DNA from 4 places in the Priestia sp. 40 genome. Region 2 is predicted to be linked to each of the others. Evidence: riboswitches for the same ligand, from Rfam matches in the RefSeq annotation. Region 2 holds a riboswitch; each other region holds the start of a gene.
The links. A riboswitch is a leader RNA that binds a small molecule or an ion and turns the genes downstream of it on or off. The one in region 2 is predicted to bind S-adenosylmethionine.
Positions count from the first base shown of each region.

Region 1: it holds a riboswitch for S-adenosylmethionine, as region 2 does, so the genes downstream of both, metK (methionine adenosyltransferase) here and mtnW (2,3-diketo-5-methylthiopentyl-1-phosphate enolase) in region 2, are expected to answer to the same signal.
Region 3: it holds a riboswitch for S-adenosylmethionine, as region 2 does, so the genes downstream of both, ACO1DI_RS20470 (trans-sulfuration enzyme family protein) here and mtnW (2,3-diketo-5-methylthiopentyl-1-phosphate enolase) in region 2, are expected to answer to the same signal.
Region 4: it holds a riboswitch for S-adenosylmethionine, as region 2 does, so the genes downstream of both, ACO1DI_RS09665 (methionine ABC transporter ATP-binding protein) here and mtnW (2,3-diketo-5-methylthiopentyl-1-phosphate enolase) in region 2, are expected to answer to the same signal.

Region 1 covers NZ_JBMPZA010000005.1:1,527,384-1,532,728, reverse strand. The annotation lists gene pckA (phosphoenolpyruvate carboxykinase (ATP)) at 1-1,509, opposite strand, end outside; SAM riboswitch class I at 1,884-2,001, shown strand; gene metK (methionine adenosyltransferase) at 2,134-3,336, shown strand; gene ACO1DI_RS08960 (glycosyltransferase family 4 protein) at 3,371-4,516, opposite strand; gene ACO1DI_RS08955 (phosphatase PAP2 family protein) at 4,535-5,059, opposite strand; gene ACO1DI_RS08950 (gamma carbonic anhydrase family protein) at 5,251-5,345, opposite strand, start outside.
Region 2 covers NZ_JBMPZA010000017.1:306,783-312,127, forward strand. The annotation lists gene ACO1DI_RS21290 (sugar ABC transporter substrate-binding protein) at 1-243, opposite strand, end outside; gene ACO1DI_RS21295 (1,2-dihydroxy-3-keto-5-methylthiopentene dioxygenase) at 366-881, opposite strand; gene ACO1DI_RS21300 (methylthioribulose 1-phosphate dehydratase) at 897-1,535, opposite strand; gene ACO1DI_RS21305 (2-hydroxy-3-keto-5-methylthiopentenyl-1-phosphate phosphatase) at 1,532-2,197, opposite strand; gene mtnW (2,3-diketo-5-methylthiopentyl-1-phosphate enolase) at 2,194-3,438, opposite strand; SAM riboswitch class I at 3,518-3,624, opposite strand; gene ACO1DI_RS21315 (pyridoxal phosphate-dependent aminotransferase) at 3,755-4,927, opposite strand; gene ACO1DI_RS21320 (carbon-nitrogen family hydrolase) at 5,039-5,345, shown strand, end outside.
Region 3 covers NZ_JBMPZA010000017.1:148,396-153,740, forward strand. The annotation lists gene ACO1DI_RS20455 (SIMPL domain-containing protein) at 1-245, shown strand, start outside; gene ACO1DI_RS20460 (hypothetical protein) at 308-574, shown strand; gene ACO1DI_RS20465 (trans-sulfuration enzyme family protein) at 610-1,791, opposite strand; gene ACO1DI_RS20470 (trans-sulfuration enzyme family protein) at 1,775-2,920, opposite strand; SAM riboswitch class I at 2,991-3,108, opposite strand; gene ACO1DI_RS20475 (DUF2642 domain-containing protein) at 3,275-3,937, opposite strand; gene ACO1DI_RS20480 (hypothetical protein) at 3,979-4,284, opposite strand; gene ACO1DI_RS20485 (hypothetical protein) at 4,421-5,128, opposite strand.
Region 4 covers NZ_JBMPZA010000005.1:1,640,830-1,646,174, reverse strand. The annotation lists gene ACO1DI_RS09690 (arsenate reductase family protein) at 113-469, shown strand; gene gcvH (glycine cleavage system protein GcvH) at 605-988, shown strand; gene ACO1DI_RS09680 (YusG family protein) at 1,068-1,313, shown strand; gene ACO1DI_RS09675 (toprim domain-containing protein) at 1,495-1,845, shown strand; gene ACO1DI_RS09670 (thioredoxin family protein) at 1,860-2,159, shown strand; SAM riboswitch class I at 2,340-2,447, shown strand; gene ACO1DI_RS09665 (methionine ABC transporter ATP-binding protein) at 2,579-3,604, shown strand; gene ACO1DI_RS09660 (methionine ABC transporter permease) at 3,597-4,265, shown strand; gene ACO1DI_RS09655 (MetQ/NlpA family ABC transporter substrate-binding protein) at 4,283-5,119, shown strand; gene ACO1DI_RS09650 (carboxymuconolactone decarboxylase family protein) at 5,243-5,345, shown strand, end outside.

The DNA of each region.
Region 1 (5,345 bases), on a different contig from region 2:
AAGCTCAGTTGCTTTTTGGTTATAAGCTGTTGCATCGTTCCATGCTTTAGAAGGCTGAAGCACTTCATCAGGAACTCCCGGAACATGAGTTGGAATCGATAAACCAAAAATAGCATCTGTTACTGTTTCGGTATTAGCTAGTTCTCCTTCAAGGGCTGCTTGAACCATAGCTCGAGTGTAGCTTAACTTCATTCGTTCACCTACGCCGTATTCACCGCCGGTCCATCCAGTATTTACAAGGTAGACATTTACATTATGTTCATCGATTTTCTTTCCTAGCATTTCTGCATAAGTTGTTGGAGCAAGAGGTAAGAAAGGCTCACCAAAGCATGTAGAGAAAGTAGCCTGTGGCGATGTTACGCCGCGCTCTGTTCCAGCTAACTTACTAGTATATCCGCTCAGAAAATGGTACATCGCTTGTTCTTTTGTAAGCTTGCTGATTGGAGGTAAGACGCCGAAAGCATCAGCAGTTAAAAAGACAATAGCTGTAGGATGCCCAGCAACGCTTGGCAATACCGTATTATCAATAGAGTCAATTGAATAAGCGGCACGAGTATTCTCTGTTAAACTATTATCATTGTAATCTGCTACTTTCGTATTTTGATTTAACACTACATTTTCTAGTACGGCGCCGAAGCGAATTGCATTGAAAATTTGCGGTTCTTTTTCTTCAGAAAGCTGAATGCACTTCGCGTAGCATCCTCCTTCAATATTAAATACACCAGAGCTTGACCAACCGTGCTCGTCATCTCCGATTAAACGACGGTTTGCATCAGCAGAAAGCGTTGTTTTACCCGTTCCAGATAAACCAAAGAATAATGCAACGTCACCTTCTTCTCCTACGTTAGCAGAACAGTGCATAGATAGAATATTGTTTTGAGGAAGCAAGAAGTTCATCACTGAGAAAATAGATTTTTTCATTTCACCAGCGTATTCAGTTCCTCCAATTAGCACAATTCGTCGCTCTAACGAAAGAATAATGAAGGTTTCAGAATTCGTCCCGTCTGTTTCAGGATCAGCTTTGAACGTTGGAGCTGCTACAATTGTAAACGGCTTCACATCATCATTTGTTTTTGGTTCGGCTGAAGGGCGAATGAATAACTGCTGAGCGAATAGGTTGTGCCATGCAAATTCATTAACTACTTGAATTGGTAACTGATACTTTTTATCAGCTCCAGCATATCCATTAAAAACAAAAAGTTCATTCTGCTTCTTTAAGTGGGTTAAGACTTTTTTGTATAGCGCATCGAATCGCTGAGCAGAAATTGGCTGATTGACAGGTCCCCATTCAACCGTTTTTGAAGATACAGCATCGCTTACAATAAATTTATCTAAAGGAGAGCGACCTGTATATTTTCCGGTTTCGACTGACACAGCACCTGTAGAAGTCAGCGTTCCTTCGCGTCGAGCTAGAATTTTTTCAACAAGTTGTGGAACAGATAATTGATGTTTTGTTGTTTTTAATTGAAGCAAACCATTTAATTCGATAGACATATCAACAGTACTCATGTGCACTACCTTCCTTTTTTAGCTATTATTTATTCATTAATGTTTGAAATTTATAATTAGTATAACACATTTATTTAATTATTCTATACTATTTAACTAAAAATGTTTGTGCATTATAAAAAAATGTACGTTATACCTATTTTAGACACATGTATATGTGCTAGAAGCGAAAAAAGTGAGGCTATTTTAAGTGAAAGCCTCATTTTGATCTGTCATATTAACCAAACTTAGTGATGATTCTTAATAAGGTGTACTATTTCAGAATTTGAGTATGTTACATTAAAACAGATTCAAACATAAAGAGATGATTTCCATTTGAATGTTGTTGACAGTGAAGCGCTTTTTCATGTATTATATGTCCTTGAACGGATACTCTCTTATCCCGAGCTGGTGGAGGGACAGGCCCTATGAAACCCAGCAACCATCGTCATTTTTTTGTGTAGACGATAAGGTGCTAACCTGATGCAAGGGCACAACCTTGATCGATAAGAGTGAAAGGCTTATGTAGAATTTGATACCTTTCCTCGATACAAGGAAAGGTTTTTTTATATTTTTTAACGTGTAATGAAAATAAGGGAATGAGTACCGTATCACAATGTATCGTATTTATAAGGAGGAAAACTGATGTCAACACAACGTCGTCTGTTCACGTCAGAATCTGTTACAGAGGGACATCCCGATAAAATTTGTGACCAAATTTCTGACTCAATTCTTGATGCTATCCTAGCAAAGGATCCAAATGCTCGTGTTGCTTGTGAAACAAGCGTAACAACTGGTTTAGTTTTAGTAAGTGGTGAAATTACAACTTCTACTTACGTGGATATTCCTAAAACAGTTCGTGAAACAATTAAAGGAATTGGCTATACTCGTGCAAAATACGGATTTGATGCTGAAACTTGTGCAGTATTAACATCTATCGACGAGCAGTCAGCTGATATCGCTGCTGGTGTAGACCAAGCGTTAGAAGCACGTGAAGGTCAAATGTCAGATGAAGAAATCGAAGCAATCGGAGCTGGAGACCAAGGGTTAATGTTTGGTTACGCATGTAACGAAACAAAAGAATTAATGCCTCTTCCAATTTCATTAGCTCATAAACTTGCTCGCCGTCTAACAGAAGTACGTAAAGAAGAAATTCTTCCTTACCTTCGCCCGGATGGTAAAACACAAGTAACAGTTGAATATGATGAAAACAACAAACCTGTTCGCATCGATACAATTGTTATTTCAACTCAGCATCACCCAGAAGTAACGTTAGAGCAAATTCAGCGTAACTTAAAAGAATATGTTATTAATCCAGTTGTTCCAAACGAGTTAATTGATGAAAATACAAAGTATTTCATTAACCCAACAGGACGTTTCGTAATCGGCGGTCCTCAAGGAGATGCTGGTTTAACTGGTCGTAAAATTATCGTTGATACTTACGGCGGATATGCTCGTCACGGCGGCGGTGCATTCTCTGGTAAGGACGCAACAAAAGTAGACCGTTCAGCAGCTTATGCAGCTCGTTATGTTGCGAAAAACATTGTAGCAGCTGATCTTGCTGATAAATGTGAAGTACAACTAGCATATGCAATTGGTGTTGCACAGCCAGTATCTATTTCAATTGATACATTCGGTACAGGAAAAGTTTCTGAAGAAGTACTAGTAGACGTAGTACGCAAAAACTTTGACCTACGTCCAGCAGGCATCATTAAAATGCTTGATTTACGTCGCCCAATTTATAAGCAAACAGCAGCTTACGGCCACTTTGGTCGTACGGATGTAGAGCTTCCTTGGGAGTTCACAGACAAAGCGGAAGCATTAAAAACTCAAGCTTTAGCTAAATAATAAAAAAAATCTCCGTGAAAACGGAGATTTTTTTTTATGCCCACTGAATACCTGCAGCAGATTTTTCTACGACACCTTCATATTCTGAAAGCAAATGCTGAAAAATGGCGTCCCATGATTGAGTAAGAGCATATTGTCTCGCTGCATGGCCAAAGTGAAGCCGCTGATGCAAATCATCGAGTAAATCTGTAATAGCCGAACTGAATTCTTCTAAGGAGTGAGGTTTGCAAAGGTAGCCGTTTCGCCCGTGCTGAACCATCTGTTTAACGCCTCCTGCATTTGCTGCCACTACAGGAGTTCCAGAAGCAAGAGACTCCAGTACAACATTTCCGAAGGTTTCTGTTTCTGAAGGAAAAACAAACAAATCAGATGATGAATAGATATGAGCAAGTTGCTTACCTTCAAGGAAGCCTGTAAATGTCATATGCTCAGATGCTTGCTGCTGCATTTGCTCTTTTAAAGGGCCGTCTCCCACAATAACCCAGTGAATTTGATGGCGGATATGATCGGGTAGAGATCGTGCGATTTTCATTAAAAAATCAGCGTTCTTTTCTTTAGCTAATCTTCCTACATAAGTTAAAATGTAGGGTTTTTTAATATTATATTTAATACGAATATCAAAGCGGTCATAGTGGGGGTGAAACAATTTGTGATTCACCCCTCGCGACCAAATAGCTACGTTGTGAAACCCTTGTTCTTCTAGCTGCTGTTTGGTCACTTCGGAGGGAGCGAATATTTTTTGTACAGGTTTATAAAACCATTTCATATATTTTTGCAATGGTACACGCATTTTTTCAAGTTCATAGTGAGATAAATAATCATCAAAATTGGTATGATAAGAGCCGACAAGAGGAACACCTAATCTTTTCCCGTAATAGGAGCCGCAAAGCCCCATTGTAAAAGGAGTGGCCAAATGAATAATAGAAGGATTGAATTCCCGCAGCTGCTTTTTAATTTTTAGAACGTTTGGCAATGAAAAGCGGCTGTTTGGATAAAGGAAAAACGGCATGCTGGGCGAACGGTGAACATACGTTGAAAATGACTGATCATGAGCAAATTCAGGAGCAAATACCTGGATGGGAATTTGCTTTGATTTGACATACTGAGTAAATTGATAAAGTGTTTTAGCAGCTCCGTTAACTTCTGGAGCAAATGTATCCGTAAATAAAGCAATTCTCATTAGTACTCCTCCTATCAATTAGGTTAAAAATATGTTCAGTGAAACAGCACCTGAAAAGATGCCCAGTATCAGACCTACCATGACATCCGTCGGATAGTGCAGACCGAGATAAATTCTTGAAATTCCTACCGTTACTGCAAGAGGCAAAAGAACAGCAGCGAAGGCTGGATAAACAATCATAAGAGGGGTAACCAACGAAAAAATAGCTGTTGTATGTCCAGATGGAAATGAATGATCTTTTAATGGATTTTCTAACACTTTTGTATGTTTTAATTGAATATAAGGTCGTTTTCTCGGATATAGTTTTTTAGCAATGGCGACTGGAATATGACTAACGGCTAGAGAAAACGCACAAGCGTAAGCGACGGATGAAGGATGCAGAAATAGCAGCAAGCACGCTATCACAATGGTAAACGTGGCTCCGCCGGCGTGAGTTAGTAAACGCAAAAATCTATTTAAGTGCTTTCGATCAAAATGTTGGTTGACGCTTTTGAATAATCGGCATTCGGCATCGTATACATACTGAATTAACTTGGCTTTCATAGAGTCGCTCCCTTTTCAATAAATACGTCTTTATTATTCAGTTTAATCTTTAATTGTGGAGGCAGTACTAAAACGATGTAAATTAATATGGAAATTTCTTTACAATTGTGGAGAGAATAGAACATGATTGGAGAGTTTGTGGAGATACTAAAAAAATTCCCTCAGTATGACTTTCTGAGGGAACGTTCCCTTTATAATGAAGAATCAGATTTCTTAATAGACTTATAATACTGACCTTTTTCTACATATTCTGTACGAATGCGCTGCATATCTTTTAAATCCTCTT
Region 2 (5,345 bases):
CACACCTGTTATGTACTGAGCAGCGTGAGTGCCTGATGTAAATTCAGAAATAAGCGCAATTTTTGTATCTTTCGTAACCTTTTTTCCTTCTTGCTGTACAGGCTTAGCAGAAGCCGCTTGCTGCTCTGGAGCTGCCTGTGCTTTCTCGTTTAGACTTGGCTGTTCTTTCGTGCAGGCAGCCAGCGCAAAAACTAGAAGCACGAGCAAAGTAAGTGGCCACAGCATTTTTTTACTCTTTTTCATGGTGTTCCTCCCATTAAACTTATTATTCATATAAAAATAGTTAGTTTTATAATAATCCAAAGAATACCCCGCTTTTAGATGTAAAAGCGGGGTGATCATGACCTATGCTTTACAAGTAGTTGTTATGCGTAAATAGGTACCCATCCTTCAGTTGTCACGAAAATTCGGACAGCGACTACTTTACGATCTTCCATTAATGTAAAGTAATGAAGAATGTTTTCTGGTACTGAAATTAAATCGCCCGGCTCTAATTCAACATCAAAAAATTCGCCGTCTTTTCCTTGAATCACAAAGATTCCATGACCGCTTACAATAAAGCGAACTTCGTCATCTGTATGAATATGCTTGCGCTGAAAGTTTTTTAACAATTCATCAATATTTGGTGTAGATTCCGATAGCGAGATAACATCTTGCGCTTTATAGCCGCGGCGTTCAGAAATATCTTTAATATCCTCACCAAAAGCGTTTAAAATTTCTGTTTTTTCTTCATCAGTTAAATCATATTTTTCACGAAGATTTTCTGGAAGTTTTGTAATGTCCCAATTTTCATAAATAACTTCATTGTTTGCCAGAAAAGCTGATACTTCCTCTTGAGTTTCAATTCTTTTATTGTTTACATGTAAGCGAATTTGCGCCATTGTTGTTTCCTCCTTTTATAAATGCACCTTTGGCTTAATGCCTTTAAGTGATAGTAATTTCACATGGTAGCTAAATAGAAATTCATAGGCTTCTAGCGCTTTTTTTGTTTCAAACGCATTTTTCCCCCATACCGTAATCCCGTGGTTACGAATTAAAATCGCGCCTTGATCGCCTTTTATATGGTGAGAAAACTCTTCTGCTAGTGTCGGAATATCCGAGTAATTCGGAATAATCGGAACAGTAATTTCCGCATCTTCCTCCCAAATACCCAGTGCCTTAATAATTTCTTGGCCTTTGAATGAAATAAGCCCTTCATCTCCGTACAGTTCAGAGATCACGTTGTTGTCGATTGTATGTACATGAAGACTGCACCCAGCATTCGTTAACTCGTAAATCTTAACGTGTAAAAGCGTTTCAGCAGAAGGCTTTAAATGCGTTTCTTCTGCAGGTTTTCCATGTTGATCAACTAATAAAAAATCTTCATTTGTACGTTTTCTTTTGTCTTTTCCACTTGCTGATACAAAGAAAGTTGTCGGATTTTGGTCCACTTTAATTGCTAAGTTTCCGCTTGTACCGAAGAACCAATCGCGTTCTGCCAACTCATCTTTTATATCTGCAAGCTCATGCAACCTTTGCTGAGCCATGATACTCATGCTTTCACCTCTTCTGTTAATTCTTGTAAATGATGAATGACATCATAAAAAGTAGAAAAAGGACGATACGGTAGAGATAGCTCTTCGCATTTTTCAATTAAAAAGTCACGTGCAATGACAGTGTCAGCTAATTTGGCAGCCTGCAAATCCGTAATTGAATCGCCAATAACAACCGTATGATCTCTTTCATCTGCAAAATTGCGAATAATCGTTGGCTTACAGCAGCCGCAGTCATTTGTACACTGTTTATCACATGTATGAGGCCACGTAATGGAAATATGCTCACCAGAAAAATCAGATCCGTTGCAGTAGAGCATTTCCTCTGCAACTCGATTTCCCAAAAGCGGTTTTACAAAAAAGTCAATTCCTCCGCTTACAATATAAAGCGGAATATGATGCTCTTTTGTATAGGCAATAAAATCATCAAATCCATCTCGAATAGCAGACGTCCTTAAAATATAAGAAATAATATCTTCCTTTAATTCCACGGGGAGTAAGGCAAACATTTGCCCTACTCCTTCTTGAATAGAAACGCGCTGTGCTAGCACGTCGTCTTTAATACTTTCCCACTCCGGAGGAGCAAATTGTTTCATAATAGCAATAATGTTATCGCTATTTGTGATTGTTCCATCAAAGTCACAAAAGATTTTTAACGATGTCATGCTTTCACCTCTACTGTTCCCCATAGTTGCAAAGCTTTTTGCAACTCTTTTGATTCTTCAGCTTTTTCGGCTAGTGTTTGATGAGAGAGTGCTGCATCTATCGCCGCACGGAATGCTTTTCCTCCTCCGATAGCGCCGTCTGGATGACCGTGAACTCCGCCTCCTGCATTAATAATGCTGTCGATTCCAAAGTCCTTCACAAGCTGCGGTACCATTCCAGGATGAATTCCTGCTGAAGGAACCGGGAAAGTCTGCTTATATTTGTACACAGGACGCGTTAATTCGTAGGCAATGCCTGTCGTGTCTTCAAGAGAAAGCGCTACGCTTCCGTATGGTGATGGAAATAGCGAAAAATCTGCTCCGGCTAAGCGTAATAGCTTTCCAAGAAGTAATGAATTTGAAAAACCGTAAAACTCTGATGGCGTAAGCGCTCCGCTAACAGCTGGGTGAGCCATAATCGGCAAGTTAATTTCATCATCTTCTCGAAGTGCCTGCAGTACGTCTAATCCGTAAGCAAATACGTTGAATAAAAGAGCATCGGCTCCTAGCTCAGCTGCTTTTCTCGCTTTTTCTTTTAATTCAAACGTTCGTCCCGTTAAATTAACAGCATACAGCGTGCGGTGTCCCGTTTTTTCGTATACTTCATTCAGTACTTTTTTCCCTTCTGTAACGCGAGCTTCAAAAGGTGTTCGTTCATTATCAAACAAAATCTCGTCGTCTTTAACCAAATCCACTCCGCCAAGCGCTTGCTCACGCAGCTGAGTTGTTAAGTACGTCATATCTCTTCCAATCACGCCTTTAAAAATACTCATCACAAGCGGACGGTCATAAACGCCTAGTTTCTCTCGGATACCTTCTATTCCAAAGCGCGGTCCTGGGAATTCAGCTAATAATTCATCAGGAAAATCCAAGTCTAATAATTTCACTTTTCCATCAAGTGATAGTTTTCCGAAAACCGTAACTAAAATAGCCGGTAAATCTCTTGAAAAATTGGCAGTTGGATAAGCAATTTTGACAATAGCCTGCTTAACCTCTCCGCCTAAGTATCCGTTAACACGTTCGCAATCTTGAAGCTCAGTTACGGATACGACGCGCCCTTTATGCTTTTGAAGCTGCTGCTGATCTAAAAGCGGCAGATCTGTCCATGAGCCGATGGTTAGTCCTAAAGCGATTCCTTCCGCTTTTTTATGAAAATTTCCTTTATTGTCATGTAGTAAGTAGCTTGCAACGATTTCACTCATTATGCTAAAAACTCCCTTGCTGTTTAATATCGTTAATAAAAAAACCTCTTCTGTGATTAAGAAGAGGCTTTCGTTGCTCTTCTTATCTCTCAGCTGCTGCTGCAAGAATTAGCACCGTGCTTAACATGCGTTAAGTCGGTTGCCGGGCTTCATCGGGCTAGTCCCTCCACCTACTCTTAATAAGAAAGTTGCTATTTATTTAAATTGAATTCGTAGATTATATACTAAATAAAAAATACCGCTAGGATTTATCGGTTATTAATCTCGTTAACTTCTTACATATTAAGCCAACTCAAAAAGGATTGTCAATGCGTTTTTAAAATAAATTTAATTTTTTTATTCGAGATACAGCTTCTCTCATGCGCTCTTCATCCGTCAGCAGTCCTACGCGCACATAGCCTTCACCATATGTTCCGAATCCTACTCCAGGTGCCACTACAACGTGGGCTTTTTCAAGAAGTAAATCTGAAAATTGTTCAGAAGTATATCCTCCAGGAACTTTTAGCCATGCAAAAAAGGAGCCCGCTGGAGTTGTAACGTTCCAACCAATTTCTTGAAGCCCTTGAATAAATGTATTGCGTCTAGATTCATAGCGCTTAACTAAATCATTCACACATTGTTGAGATTCTAACAGAGCTGCGGCGGCTGCCTCTTGAATCGCCCCAAAGAGACTGACATACATATGATCTTGAAGAAGATTAATAGCTTCTACTACACTTTCATTTCCTACAGCAAATCCAACTCGCCATCCCGCCATGTTATACGTTTTAGAAAGAGTATAAATTTCAATTCCCGTCTCTTTTGCACCAGGAGTCTGTAAAAAGCTGATTGGCTTTTTACCATCAAATCCAATTGCTCCGTAGGCAAAGTCGTGTACCACACAAATATCGTGCTTGGCAGCAAACGCCACGGTGTTTTCAAAAAATTCTGCCGTTGCCACTGCACCAGTAGGATTATTCGGATAGTTTAAAAACATGAGCTTTGCCTGTTCTTTAGCACTTTCACTTATCTCTTCGTATACGGGTAGAAAATGATTTTCAGCCGTGAGCGGCATCACTTCCATCTTGGCTTTTGCAAGCTCTACTCCAGACCAGTAATCAGGATATCCAGGATCCGGAACCAGCACTGTATCTCCAGGGTTTAATAAGCACTGCGGGATTTCAACAAGTCCACCCTTCCCGCCAAACAAAATAGCTACTTCTTTTTCGGGATCCACATCAACCCCGTATTCTCGCTTATAAAAAGTCGCAACGGCCTCTTTCAAAAACTGATGCCCCCGAAATGGAGAATATTTATGATGCATAGGATTAGCACTTGCTTTTTGCAGTGTTTCTACAATATGTGAAGGAGTAGGCTGATCAGGATTTCCCTGCCCTAAGTTAATAACGTCGTGCCCTTGGGCCATTACTTTTCCTACCTTGCCTACAAGTGATGCAAAAAATTGTTTTGGTAAACTTTTCAATAGTTCCGATTGCTCAAATTGTTTCATCATCGCACACCTTCTCAAAAAATTCTTGAAATTCTAGTCACAAATAATATATTGTAATACTCAACTTGTAAAGTCATTTTTTTCAACTACTAAAAAAGGACGGATGATAAAGTGAGTGTAAAAATTACGTGTTTGCAACTTGATATTGCGTTTGGAAACCCAACTAAAAACCGAAAATATATTCAACAAAAAATGACAGAAGCGCTGCAAGAAAAACCTGATATCCTGGTGCTTCCTGAGCTATGGGATACAGCTTATGATTTGACGCGACTAGACGAAATTGCAGATGATGAAGGACAGCAGGCCAAGCAATTAATCTCTCAGTTTGCCAAAACGAACGAAGTAAATATTGTGGCAGGTTCGATCGCGAAAAAAACAGAGCAAGGCGTCACGAATACAATGTATATTTTTGACCGAA
Region 3 (5,345 bases), 160 kb from region 2:
ACGTTACAAATGATGATAAATATGAACAAGAAGCGATAAGTAAAGCTTTGCTTAACGCTAAAGAAAAGGCCTTTACCATTGCCAACACGCTGCAGCTCCCTATTAACCAAACTCCCATTTTAATCGAAGAAGGCCCCGTCTATCAGTCATCTGGATCCTCGCCTAAGTTATTAGCAGCCTCTCCCCCTATTCAAGCTCAGTCCTTGACTGTATCTGCTTCTGTAAAAGTTACGTACACGTATTAATACTTATGGTAAACTATAGATTATTATAATGAAGAAACTAATCTAAAGGAGCTCTTTGCACAATGACTTCTGAACATTTACTAGCAGCTTATCAAACCCTATGGTTGAACCGTTCGTTCGCTTCTAAACAATCCATGACAAGTGAAGATCAGCTTCGCGAAGCCATTCTGAAAGATTTAAGAGATGAAATGACTCATCCGCGCGTCCGGCAAACACCGTATGTGAAATATCATCTTGGCATAAAAAGAATTCTAAACAGCAGTCTTTCCTCTGATGAAAAAGTTGCGCTTGCGTCCCTATACACAAACCTTTTAGATAGCTGTATATAACAAGAAAAAGGACTTCCTTGATGGAAGTCCTTTTTTTATTTAATTAACGCTTTTTCTTCTAAGCTTTGAAAAACAGCGTTAAAGTCTTGCTTCAAATCCTCGAATTCCTCTAACCCTACTGAAAGGCGAAGAAGTGAATCAGTAATTCCTTTTTCTTCCCGTACTTCTTTTGGGATACTTGCATGAGACATTGTTGCAGGATGCGTTAGAATGGATTCAACTGCACCTAGACTTACGCCAATTGAAGCCAATTTGACTCCTTGCAAAATATGTCGTGCTACTTTTTCATCCTGTACTTGGAAGGAAATCATAGCTCCGTATCCATTTGCTTGTTCTGAAATCAGTTTGTGGTCTGGATGACTTTTTAAGCCCGGGTAGTATACACGGCTCACTAGTGATTGTTCTTCAAGCCACTTGGCAAACTGCAGTGCTGTTTTTAACTGCTGATCTAAACGAACTTTTAATGTCTTAATTCCTCGAAGCAGTAAAAAACAATCCTGTGGCCCCAAGATAGCACCAAAAGCATTTTGTACAAACTTGACTTCTTCTGCTAGCTTTTCATCGCTTACTACAACTAAACCGCCAATGACGTCACTGTGGCCGCTGATATATTTTGTAGCACTATGAATCACAATATTTACACCAAGGTCAATCGGCTGCTGTAGATAAGGTGTTAAAAACGTGTTATCCACAATTGTAAGAAGATTGCGCTCCTTCGCCAAACTTGCTACTGCTTTAATATCGGTTACCTGTAAAAATGGATTTGAAGGGCTTTCGATATAAATAGCCTTCGTATCTTTTGTAATAGCTTCTTCTACTTTCTCAACCTTCGTTGTATCAACAAAAGTTGTTTTGATACCAAACTTTGAAAATAATCGTGTTAATACACGATATGTTCCGCCGTACGTATCGTGTGAAACTAAAATTTCATCCCCTGATTCAAAAATAGATAACACCGATGAGATAGCAGCCATACCTGATGAAAAAGCAAAACCAGCGTACCCATTTTCTAGCTGAGCAATGGTATTTTCTAAAGCCTCACGAGTTGGATTTCCTGAACGAGAATAGTCATAACGGCCGTTGTTCGTCTCATCTTCTTGGTTAAATGTAGATACCTGATAAATAGGTACGTTAACCGCTCCAAAATGACCGTCAATTCCTGTATTTGCATGAATTAAGTTCGTACCAAATCTATGTTTATTATTGTTGGTATGCATCAAATGCCTCCTTCAAATCTTTAATTAAATCATCTGCGTGCTCAATTCCAACTGATAATCGCAGTAAACAGTTTGTTACTCCGACACGATTTCTAATTTCTTCCGGAATATCAGCGTGTGTTTGACGAGCTGGGAATGTCATTAAACTTTCCACGCCTCCTAAGCTTTCTGCAAATGTAATAACTTTGACATTTTCTAAAAGTACTGACACGATGTCAGGGTGTGAGACAGCAAAAGAAATCATGCCTCCAAATCCAGTTGCTTGTTTCTTCATGATTTCATAGCCTGGATGTGTTTCAAGACCAGGGTAATACACTTTTTCCACGAGATCGTGAGCAGTAAGCCAATTTGCAATTTTCAGTGCGTTTTCGTTATGCTTTTCCATCCGAAGCGCTAGCGTCTTAACACCGCGTAATAACAACCAGCTATCCTGTGGACCTAAGATTGCCCCAGCTGCATTTTGATAAAAACGAATTTTCTCTCCTAAGCTACTACATCGAGCCACTACAAGACCAGCAACTACATCATTATGGCCCCCAATGTATTTACTTGCACTATGTATCACAATATCTGCTCCAAGCTCTAAAGGACGCTGATAGTAAGGGGACATGAAGGTATTGTCAACGATAGTAAGCAAATCATGCTGTTTAGCTAACGCAATTGCTTCTGGCAAATCAGTCACGTGCATCATTGGATTTGTAGGTGTTTCAATAAATAAAGCTTTCGTGTTGGGACGAAGCGCATCTTTTACTTGCTCGAGATGGGCTGTGTTGACGTACGAAACAGTAATTCCTTGCTCTGAAAAGATTTCATTTAGTACTCGGTACGTTCCTCCATATAAATCCTCTGATACAATTAAATGATCTCCGTTTTTAAATAGTGCTAAAACTGACATTACACCCGCCATTCCTGAAGCGAATGCTACTCCTACCTCTCCTTTTTCTAAAGCAGCAATTGCTTCTTCCAATGCTGTACGAGTAGGGTTTGCCGTACGTGCATAGTCAAATCCTGTACTTTGCCCTAAAGCAGGATGAGCAAATGTTGATGCTTGGTAAATGGGTGTTGTAATAGAACCTGTTGAAGGGTCACGACCTACTCCTGAACGAACTAATAAAGTTTCAATTTTCATCTATTTCTCTCCTTAACTCAAAATAAAAACACTCTTCACAGATGAAAGAGTGTTCGTTTATACACGATTTCTCTCATCTGTTAGAACAATACTGATGTTCCACAGGAATTAGCACCGTTCAAATGAATGTTTCATTTGATGGTTGCCGGGCATCGCAGGGCCAGTCCCTCCGCCACTCTTGATAAGAGTTCTATATAATTGTTGGTGGTTAACGTTTGTTGTTACTAACTTTAATAAAGATTTTCTTTATTGTCAACATAATTTTCTAAAAAATTTAAATCATCTTATTTGTTTATTCAATATACTTGTCCTGATAAGGACATAAAAAAAGAGACGACAGCGAGGTCTCTTTTTCTAAGGCAAGTGCACAGATTTTACGTGAGCTAACTTCCAATACATACTTTCTCCATTTGCCGTAATCAGTTCAACAATATTATTAGAAACTTCTTTAAGTACGCCAATCTTTTCTGATTGATCCCCTAAATCTAATACGACCAGTTGATTTTCATATTTTTTAAGCTGCTCTTCAAAATTTCTGACAAAAGGTGCAGAGGCAGGCCTTACTGGGAGCTCTTTGTCACTTAAAGAATAAGGGGTTAACTCATTACTGTAAGGGGTAAGCCATTTCAAATGATGCAGAGAAACAAAGACATTTTTATACACTGGAGAATAAAACACAAGATAATCATTCAGCACGCTTGTGATATAGCCGTGCAATGATTTCCCTCCTGTTACATAAATTTCAATAAACTTCCCTTTTGCCTGCTGTAAAATATTACGATAAGAAATCCGCTGACTTTCTTCTATTAAGTTCTCTTCTATTTCACGTAAAACCGTATAGTCTTCTTCCGATACTTCCCGCAAACGATGCATGTGTAAAAGAGGAATATACAAATAATCATGTCCATTATACAAAACCATAATATCTAATCCAAGATCAATAAGTCTGCCAACAAATGTCGTTTTACCTGAAATATCTAACTCTACAATTTTATTGATATAATTATTCATACTCATTCTGATTCTCCTCCTTTTTCTTATATGATAGAAAAGGTGCTTTATAAGCACCTTTTATGTTCCATTTCATCATGCTTTCCAACGATAATTTTTCGTTTTAATAACTTTCTCGGCCGGTGCTGAAGAGCGTGAACCCGTACGGCGTCCTCGAGAGCGATCGTCTGTGCGACCTCCTGTACGACGTCCTGTACGTCTTCCTGTACGGTCTCCTGTGCGGTCTCCTGTGCGGTCTCCTGTGCGACCTCCTGTACGTCTTCCTGTACGGTCTCCTGTACGGCCTCCTGTACGGCCTCCCGTACGGCCTCCTGTACGTTCTTCTGTAGATTCTGCAGCTTCAGTTTCTCCATTTTCTTCTGTTTGCTCGTTATTTTGATTGTTGTCGTTTTGCTTAAAAGCTCCTTTTGCTCCTACACAAATGGTTTTAACGTGTCTTGGCTGTAAGCGTAATACTTGATTGTTCTGAACAAGTGTAAATGTGCCGTTTCAACTTTGTACTAACACGCCCTCTACCGCTTCAGGTCCTCCATTATTGATTGATACCCATTTATGAGAAAGGTGTGCAAACAGATCGTTGAAACTCTTGGATTTCATATATTCTGGTTCTTGACTCACGGAGAGTTCATTTACAGATTGAGTAGTTTGATCTCCATTGTTGTTTTGATATTCACTTACACTCTTAACGTGGTCAGTGTTAATATAGATGATACCGTCATCCTCTGTGAGTAATACTATATAAGCAGATTCAAATGAACCTAAGACATCAAGAAGCTGACCTGCTTTTTTCTCAGGTCCACCTTGATTAACCTGCACATATTTAGTTTTCATTAATGATAAAGTTCCAGCAAAAGTTTTTCCTCGATATAATTCTAAGTCTGCACTAATTCCTGTAAACGTTTGTGCCGAATTTGACATAGTATCTTCAGTAATACTTTTTACATGCGCTAAGTGATAATATACAAGTGTATATTCTTGTTGATTATTATTTTGGTTGTTTTGGTTGTTTTGGTTGTTTTGGTTGTTTTGGTTGTTATTTTCACCATTATTGTTATTGTTGCTTTCTACTGCTAAGATTAAATAATCTGATTGCACGTCAACCAAATAACCCGTTTTAGATTCAGGTCCTCCACGATAAACGGTCACCACTCTTCCTTTTAGGGGTTTGAAGTGAGAAGAATAGCCTTTATCAGGCATTTGTATATTTCGACTGCGTTTTTGGCTTGATTTTTGGCTCGGATTTTGATTTTGCCCTTGTTCTTGGCCGTAGTAATAGTTACTCATTGTTTTTCCTCCTTATTAGTTATCCTTATTGGTCATTCATACTGTATATATACGTATCATGTACAGCTATTGATTTCCTGCATTTGCCTATTATTAACAAAATCCACTGTTGCCTATAAATTACCTATAA
Region 4 (5,345 bases), on a different contig from region 2:
AAAAGGAGCTCGTTTTACGAGCTCCTTTTTGTTTAAGAAGCCTCTATCTAGGTAAATGATAAAGGATGTGTTAAAATACGAAAAAAGCTTAAAATAAAGGGTGGTTGACGAAATGTCATTGTTTTTTTATTCATATCCAAAGTGTGGCACGTGCCGAAAAGCAAAGAAGTGGCTGGATGATAATGGAGTAGCGTATGAAGAAATTCATATTGTAGAAAACCCGCCAACAAAAGAGCAGCTGCAGTCTTATTATCAGAACAGCGGTTTAGAATTAAAAAAATTCTTTAATACAAGCGGTAAAAAATATCGCGAATTAGGACTGAAAGATAAAGTAAGCAGTGCGAGTGAAGATGAACTTCTATCGATTCTTGCATCAGATGGCATGTTAATTAAGCGTCCGCTGCTAACAGATGGACAAAAAGTAACGCTTGGTTTCAAAGAAGAGCAGTTTGAGAACGTGTGGAAGTAAGTTTTCAAATAGAAAATTTTTACCTTTTACGTTACACTGTTAATAGGAAGTTATTTTAGGTTGTAGAAAGTGTTCTCCACGTTGAAGGCGCTTTTTATATAAACAAATTACGATACATATTTTGGAGGGATTAAGATGAGTACACCAAAAGATTTGCGTTATTCTGAAGAGCATGAATGGGTAAAAACAGAAGGAGACGTTGTCCGCGTAGGTATTACACATTTCGCTCAGGCTGAGCTTGGAGACATCGTATTCGTTGAACTGCCAGAAGTAGGAGCAACAGTAGAAGCTGACGAGCCGTTTGGTAGCGTTGAATCAGTAAAAACAGTTTCTGAGCTTTATGCACCAATTAGCGGTGAAGTTGTAGCAGTAAACGACAACTTAGGCGATAGCCCTGAACTTGTTAATGAATCTCCATACGAAGAAGCATGGATGATTACAATCAAACCATCTGATGCTTCTCAAGTAGACAAGCTGATGACAGCAGAGCAATACGAAGAAATGACAAACGAAGGATAATACTCCTCCATAAATTGTCTTTATGAAAAGTTTTTGACTGGACACTCTATTAGTAAACAAGCTAAAGGAGTGTCTTTTTATGTTTGAAAAACAAAAAATGGACGTTACAGATCGCGTTACAGCTAAATTTCATGACGGCGGTATGAAATTATATGTTGATAAGCAGCCAATTGGTGAAGTTAGTTATGGGACAAGCGGCAATGAATACCGCTTTGAAGAAGGATATTCGCAAGAAAATAATAAGTTCTATCAATATGCGGACGTACAAAAACAAGGTGAAACGCAAAAATATACAGACTGCGACGAAGAAGCAGGATGGTGCTAAACAGTGGCAACTGCCGCTGTTTTTCTTGTTTTATGGAAATAATATGGCCTAAACTGCCTTTTAAAAGAGTTCTTTCTTGCAAATTTCTTTTAAAAAACAGGTGAACTGTGATACATTAACGAATATTGTATAGCATAAAGAAATGATGTTACTATACAACTGACGATTACGGGTGATGAAAATGGGGCTAATTGAAATTGAAAAAGTAATTATTGTCGAAGGAAAATCAGATAAAAAGCGTATTCAAGATATCATTCGAGAACCAATTGAAATTATTTGTACAAACGGTACGATTAGTTTATCAAAGCTGGATGAAATTATTGACTGTACGTTTAACAAAGAGGTATACATACTCGTTGACTCTGATGATTCAGGGAATAAGCTGAGAAAACAATTTAAACGAGAGCTTCCGGAAGCAGAGCATTTATATATTGATAAAATGTACCGAGAAGTTGCTGCCGCCCCTAGACATCACATAGCAACAGTATTACTGAGTGCCAATATCGATGTTAATGCAGAATTTTTAACATAAAAGGAATGAGCAACATGCAAGAATGGAGCGAAAAACAGCTTGATGATCAGTTAAAAGAAGGAGAAAGAGCCTTTATCTTTTTCCATACGCCTTTTTGCGGAACGTGTCAGCTGGCAAAAAAAATGTTAACCGTGGCAGAAGCGATGCTGCCGGATGTAACCATCGGAATGAGCAATTTAAATTATATGCCTTCAAAAGCAGAGTTATTTTCCATTGAAAGTGTACCTTGTTTGATTGAAGTGAAAAATGGCGAAATGATAAAAAAACTTTATGCGTTTCATTCCATCGAGCACGTGCTTGAAGAACTTCGATAATCAAACGTTTGTTTAAAATGAAGAAATGGAAAGAGAGCGAACCGTTGGGGCTGTTGAAATCTTGGGATATTATCCCAAGGGTAAAATCTGTTGACAGCCTATCTGACACATGCTAAAATCACACTCATGAATGTTCATAAATGAATGAATATTTCCCAAAAACAAAATAATTGTTGCGAACTCTTATCAAGAGAGGTGGAGGGACTGAGCCCTGTGAAACCCGGCAACCGTCAGACTAACTGAAATGGTGCCAATTCCTGCAAAGCTATGCGCTTTGAAAGATGAGAGAAAGGATTAAATATCGAGCCTTTCTGTCATGCGCAGAGAGGCTTTTTTGATGGGGAAAAATGTTTTACGGCTTTTTCATTCTATAGGGCAACCTAACATAATCAAGTTTTTACTAAAGAAGGTGAAGAAATATGATTACATTAACAGACGTTACAAAAATTTATCAGGCTAAAAGCGGTCGAGTAACAGCTGTTGATAATGTGAATCTAACCGTTAACCAAGGTGAAATTTACGGAATTATTGGTTATAGCGGAGCGGGGAAAAGTTCTTTGATTCGCTTGCTAAACGGATTAGAAACACCAACGACAGGAACGGTCGAAGTAGCAGGTAATGATATTGGAAAAATTAAAGGCGGAAAACTCAGAAAAGCTAGACAAGAAATTAGTATGGTATTTCAGCACTTTAATATCTTGTGGTCACGTACGGTACGAGAAAATATTGCCTTTCCGTTAGAAATAGCAGGGATTTCAAAAGAAAAAAGAATGAAACGAGTAGACGAACTTATTAAGCTGGTCGGGCTTGAAGGGCGTGAAGATGCTTATCCATCACAGCTTAGCGGCGGACAAAAGCAGCGTGTTGGGATTGCTCGAGCGCTAGCGAACAATCCAAAAGTATTGCTTTGTGATGAAGCAACATCAGCGCTTGATCCCCAAACGACAGATTCCATTTTAGATCTGTTAGTAGATATTAATGAAAAGCTTGGGTTAACCATTGTATTGATTACTCATGAAATGCACGTCATTCGTAAAATTTGTCATCGAGTAGCCGTTATGGAAAATGGGGCAGTAGTAGAAGAAGGACAAGTGCTAGAAGTATTCAGAAAACCTAAGCAGCCGATTACAAAACGATTCGTTCAACAGATTTCTGAACCAGAGGAAACGTTTGAAACGATTGAACAAGTAAAAGAGCTGTATCCAAGCGGGCAAATTATTCAGCTGACGTTTGTTGGCGGAAAAGCAGAGCAACCGCTCATTACAACGATTTTAAAACAGTTTGATGTAACGATTAATATTTTGCAAGGAAAGATTTCTCATACACAAACAGGTTCATACGGGACGTTGTTCGTTCATTTAGACGGAGAATTAACAGAAGTTGAAAAAGTCATTGCATACATTCATGAGCAGCAGGTAGAAGTGGAGGTAATGACGAATGCTTGAGAAACTATTTCCAAACGTTATTTTAGATGATTTTATTCAAGCGACAAATGAAACACTATATATGACGGCTATTTCAGTTATAGCCACGTTTGTTCTAGGTATTTTATTGGGGTTGCTTTTATTTTTAACGTCCAAAGGACAGCTTTGGCAAAACAAACCTTTATATGCCATTGTGTCAGCAGTTGTAAATATTTTTCGTTCCATTCCATTCATTATTTTAATTGTTTTACTGATTCCATTTACCAAAGCGTTGGTAGGAAGTATTTTAGGCGCTAACGCAGCGTTACCGGCTTTAATTGTTGGAGCAGCACCATTCTATGCGCGTCTTGTAGAAATTGGTCTGCGTGAAATTGATAAAGGTGTTATTGAAGCTGCTAAATCAATGGGAGCCACAACAAGCACTATTATCTTTAAAGTGCTGTTACCTGAATCGCTGCCAGCTTTGATTTCCGGTTTGACAGTAACAACCATTGCGTTAGTCGGTTATACGGCAATGGCGGGTGTGATTGGAGCTGGAGGTCTTGGAAACCTTGCATATTTAGAAGGATTCCAGCGCAGTCATAATGACGTAACGCTAGCCGCTACGATCTTAATTTTGATTATTGTATTTATTATCCAACTTATTGGAGATGCGATTACTGCAAAAATTGATAAAAGATAAAGGGAGGACTATTTATTATGAAGAAATGGCTTTCAGCTTTAGCATTAACATCTGCGCTAGTAGTAGGATTAGCTGCATGTGGATCTAACAATGGATCGAAAGATGAAAAGAAAATTGTCGTGGGTGCATCTAATACGCCTCATGCTGAAATTTTAGAACAAGCAAAACCGATTTTAGAAAAACAAGGAATTGACTTAGAAATTAAAAAATTCCAAGATTACATCTTACCGAACACAGCTCTTGCAAACAATGAAATTGATGCAAACTATTTCCAGCACGTTCCTTATATGAATTCAGTGCTAAAAGATCATAAAGGTGAAAAAGGGTATGATTTTGTAAGTGCCGGTGCCATTCACATTGAACCAATTGGTATCTACTCTAAAAAATACAAAAGCTTAAAAGATCTTCCGAAAAACGGCACAGTTATTATGCGTGATGCAGTAGCAGAGCAAGGACGTATTTTATCGATTTTTGAAAAAGCTGGCGTGATCAAATTAAAACCAGGCGTAAAGAAAACAGACGCACAAATTAAAGATATTGTGGAAAACCCTAAGAATTTAAAATTTAAAGCCGATGTTGAAGGCGGATTGTTACCTCAAATGTACAAAAACAATGAAGGTGACGCTGTTGTTATCAATGCTAACTATGCTATCGATGCTGGTTTAGATCCAGTAAAAGATCCGATCGCAGTGGAAAGCAAAGAAAATAACCCTTATGCAAATATCATTACGGTTCACAAAGGTGACGAAAATAAAGATACAGTGAAAGCTTTAGTGAAAGTTCTTCACTCTAAAGAAATTCAAGACTATATTAAAGAAAAATACAAAGGCGGAGTACTGCCGGTAAATAAATAATAGAAGAAAAGCACTTGTCCCCTCTGGGCAAGTGCTTTTTTTTGTATGCCGCAAAACGAATAACTCTTATTTTTCTCACGCATACTAACCGTGAAAACTTTACTGATGATGGGAGCTGACGTTATGCAGCAAGAAGCACGTCATTCAACTGAGCAAGCACTTCATGATTATAAAATGGGTGTTGGGAAATTTAGTGAAAAATTGCCGGAAGTAACAAAAACGTTTA